2 regions of the Anaerolactibacter massiliensis genome follow, and region 1 is predicted to be linked to the other one. Evidence: predicted binding sites of a transcription regulator. Region 1 holds the regulator's gene; the other holds the start of a gene.
What was found. Region 1 encodes HrcA, which represses chaperone genes, less so after heat shock. Its sites were predicted from a motif close to TTTTAGCACTNNNNNNNNNNNAGTGCTAAAA; they were not measured.
Positions count from the first base shown of each region.

Region 2: lon (endopeptidase La) is a predicted target of HrcA. The motif match lies at 989-1,019, and genes of this name have one in related genera.

Region 1 is NZ_OLMH01000002.1:1,142,502-1,144,705, forward strand. It holds gene grpE (nucleotide exchange factor GrpE) at 1-513, opposite strand, end outside; gene hrcA (heat-inducible transcriptional repressor HrcA) at 510-1,541, opposite strand; gene coaD (pantetheine-phosphate adenylyltransferase) at 1,696-2,184, opposite strand; gene rsmD (16S rRNA (guanine(966)-N(2))-methyltransferase RsmD) at 2,181-2,204, opposite strand, start outside.
Region 2 is NZ_OLMH01000002.1:1,301,942-1,304,145, forward strand. It holds gene lon (endopeptidase La) at 1-972, opposite strand, end outside; gene C7E00_RS09720 (TetR/AcrR family transcriptional regulator) at 1,155-1,694, shown strand; gene C7E00_RS09725 (phosphoenolpyruvate carboxykinase (ATP)) at 1,706-2,204, opposite strand, start outside.

The sequences.
Region 1 (2,204 bases):
CATCAGATTCGGATCATATTCTTTTCCGTCTGCTTCGATTTCCTCGACCCCTTCTTTCTTCAGGGCTGCAGTCAGACTCTTCAGAACCATCTCGAATGCCTTGCGGTAATTCTCATCATTCGTATCCGCAGCCTTCACAGCCAGGGCCCGCTCGCAGTTGTCGATGCAAGGGAGAATCTCCTTGGCAAAGTCTGCGATGTGGTACTTCATGTGCTGATCGAATTCGTTTGTCAGCCGCCTGCGGGTATTTTCGGTATCCGCATAAGCTCTGGCATAGGCATTCTTCAGCTTGTCTACCTGTCCCTGCAGTTCTGCATTCTGTTTCTTCAGGGCTGCGATTTCTTCTGCCTTCGGATCAGGTGCAGGCTTCTTCTCTTCTTTCTTTTCGGAAGAAGCTTCTTTCTGTTCTGCAGGTTTCTGCTCCTGTTCCTTCGGAGCAGCCTCGCTGCTCTCCGAAGGTTCCGGCTGCTTCTCAGCTTCCGGTTTCTTCATGTCCTGTGTTTCTTCGCTCATTTTTTCTTTCCATCGCCTCCGGATCGATACATGTCTTCTATCATCTGGGCAACATAGTCCAGCATCGAGACAACCCGTTCATAATTCATCCGGGATGGCCCGACGACCATCAGCTGCCCTTTCTCATCTTTATTCACATGGAACGTACTTCGGACAATTGCCACATCATTGACCCATGTCAGTTCTGCACCCTTGCTGGTCGTTACCGTCACGGCATGCTCGGAATTGTTCAGTTCTTTCCACTTGGAAGTATCATCGAGCACCGACATCAGCTTCTTGAGCTTGCTGATATCTTCGAATTCCGGCTGATACAGCATCTTGTCCTTGCCGGAGAAGTAGACGTTCTCGCTGGCAAACTTCACGAATGCCTGCACGAATGCGGTGAACAGCACATCGTGCTGCTCCACGACCTGGCCAAGCTCCGGTTTGAGCTCTTCCATCCGCTGGACCAGCTCGCTGACCGGCACATCCTTGAGCCTCTGATTCAGCACATCGGTGCACGTCTCGATGTCCTTGATGGATATTGCCCGTTCGAAATGGAAGTTCTTCGTTTCCGTATGACCGGTATTCGTGATGAATACGGCTACGGCATTCTGATCGTCAATCGGGAACAGCTTGATATGCTCCAGGCGCTGGGAGCTGGAATCAGGCCCCACCGCTCCTGTGGTCATATTGGTCATCTCGCTGAGGATCTGACAGCTCTGCTCGACCGCTTCCTGCACGTTGAGGTTTGACGCATCGAAGGCAGATCGGATGGCAACTTCCATCTTCTTGTCGATGTTGGAATCCTTCAGCAGATTCTCGCAATAGAACTTGTATCCGGCAGTGCTCGGAATCCGGCCGCTGGAAGTATGAGTCTTTTCGAGATAGCCCATTTCTTCCAGAACCTGCATATCATTGCGGATCGTCGCACTCGAATACGGGAGCTTGTATTTCTGCTGCAGAGTCTTGGAGCCAACCGGTTCTGCGGTTCGGATATATTCATCCACGATCGCTTTGAATATTTCTATTCTTCTTGGTGTCAGCATTCCGAATCGCCTCCTTTTAGCATTCATTTCGTTTGACTGCTAACAGTATAGCTCGAGGGTTTAGCACTGTCAATATTGGTGTGCTAAATCTTTTTGAATTTCTGAATCCCGCATAACCATGCCTTTTTCCTAAAGAAAAACCATCCGGAGATGGTCATATCTGCTGAAGTTTTTCTGTCACTCTGCCAATGATCGGCCGGGGCACGAAGCCCTCCAGGCTGCCGCCGTTGGAACCGATCTCCTTGACTGCCGAAGAGGACAGAAAGGAATACTCCGGCCTGGCAATGAAGAACAGTGTCTCGATCGTATCATCGAGCATCAGGTTCGCAGTAGCCTGCTGCAGCTCATATTCATAATCGGAAACAGCGCGGATGCCTCTGATGATGACGCCGGCATGATGGCCTCTTGCAAACTTTACGGTCAGGCCGCTGCCGATCGCCACATGTACATTATGGACATTCGTCAGCGCTTCGATGCTCTGCTCAATCATCTCGGCCCGCTCTTCTTCCGTGAACAGAACGTGCTTGTTCGGATTTCTCATGATAACGACCGTCACTTCATCAAAGGCATGAGATGCACGCTCGATGATATCGAGATGGCCGTTCGTGATCGGGTCGAATGTTCCGGGGTAGATTGCTTTCATATGTGTTCTCCTGCTTTTTC
Region 2 (2,204 bases), 160 kb from region 1:
AATCTGCTGGATGATCCGCTGCTTGACCTTATCGAGGCCATAGTGCTGATCATTCAGGATCTTCTCAGCCTTCTTCAGGTTGATCGTCTCTGCCTCCGGTGCCTTCCAGGAAAGCGAAGTCACGAAGTCCAGATAGTCATAGAGCGTTCCGTATTCCGGGCTGTTCTTGCCCTCCTGCTTCATGCGATTCAGCATCTTCTCGGCTTCGCGGCGGGCTTCGTCGTTCATATCGCTCTCGCGGATCTTCTTCTCGAAGCGCTGCACATCGCTGACATTCTCCGGATGCATCTCATCGAGCTCATTCTGCAGGTAGTCGATCTGCTTGCGGATCGCAGCTTCCCGATACGACTTCTGATAGTCTTCTTCGGTTGCGGTATTTGCCTCGGCTGAGACATTTGCCATTTCGAGATACTCATACAGCATGGATTCCATCTTATCCATGCGCTCTCTCCTGCTGTCCATCTGCAGCAGCTGGAAGCGCTGTTCTCCAGTCAGCTTCATCCAGTAGCTCATGGTTGCCAGCACTTCGCTGACATGGTGCCATACGTCCACGAACGGTTCGGCAATCCTGCCCCACTGGAACTTCGACATATACTGGCGGACAAGATTCTTGATGCCCTCGAGGTGTTTCTGCTCCTCGGCTTCGTCGAGATCATCGACGTCTGCCATTCTCGCAGCATTCACGGTCAGAGAGTGATCAGCATGGATTGTCACGGCTTCAATAGATACCCGCGGTCCGCTCTGGATCGTCAGATATCCGCCCGGATTGACTTCCCGGATCTCGCCGGTTACGCCGATCGGATAGAAGCTGTCTTCTTTCCATGGCATCTGCTGACCATCCCGGACAAGCAGGAAGATCACCCGGTCATTGACCGCAGGGTCTGCTCCGGTCATCTGTTTATAGTAATCCGCCGGGAAGAACATGAGCGAATCCGGAAGTACTGCCGAATTGAGAATTGGTAATACTGTCATAGTAATATCCTCCTTTTTCAAGCACTCGAGCAATCAGAGTGCTAAATCGAAGGTAAAAAAATAAGCAGGAAACCCTTCGATCACTCGCTTGACACCTGTCAAGTTTGTATCCGTATTATGATTCCAACATTGACAGTTGTCAAGCATAATAGTATAAAAATTCTGGAATCGGGAGGAAAGACATGTACTGCGGATCCAATACGACTGCCCTGGCAAATCAGAAACTGATCGGAGATGCTTTTCTGAACCTCCTGAAAACAACCCCGTTTGAAGAAATCTCCGTATCGGAGATCTGTCTGGAAGCAGGCGTCAGCCGGCAGACCTTCTATTCGCTGTTTCAGAACAAGGAAAACGTCATCCGCTATGAGCTGGAACGCGTGTGCTGCTATGACTGCGACCAGCATTCCTGCTCGGACAATCCGCTCTACTCCCTGTCAGAACATTACAGCAGATACATTCTCGACAACCGGGAACTGCTTCAGCTGCTCTATCAGAACCATCTGCTCGGGGTCCTCGAGGAGATGCAGTATCAGGATTTCATGAACTGTCCGGACTTCATGGAACAGTTAAGACCAAGCGAGCGCAGCTATTTTGCCTGCTTTGTGGCAGGCGGTCTTTCTTCGATCACGTCCTGCTATCTGAGCAGCGGGGCCAGCGCGACACAGGAATTCCTCGCTGATATGATCCGTTCCCTGTTCAGCGGCAGCTATCTCAATCTGTAAAAAAGAAGAGATCAGCTCTCTTCTCTTCCATGAATCACAAAGTCAAGCAGCGCTTCCGCTGCTTTTTCAATGCCATGATCTCCTTTCCCCGGAAGACCAAGGCATGTATAGATCTCACCGATCGGAATATTCTGTTCTTTCATGGCCGTGAACATTTTATCGATGATCGGCTGGCATTCTTCCTGCCGCTGCATCGGTCCGAACGGATTGGCAAAGTAAGTGGTGGAGATGCCGTTCTCCTGGGTGGTGCCTAAGGCAAACCGCTTGCCCTCGACAAATGGCTTCTCGGTTTCCGCAACGCTGCCATCCAGCCATTCCAGGCCTCTTTTGTCGGTATAGTTATTGGCATACAGGAAGCAGTCTATCGGATGTTCTTCCGTGATTGCGGAATACGGAGCAGCCGGCAGCACGACTCTTGCATTGGCCTTCTCCGGATTGAAGAAGATCGAACGATCAAGATCCTTATAGGCAGTTCCCCGGTCCAGATCATCCAGGCGGACAAACGCACCG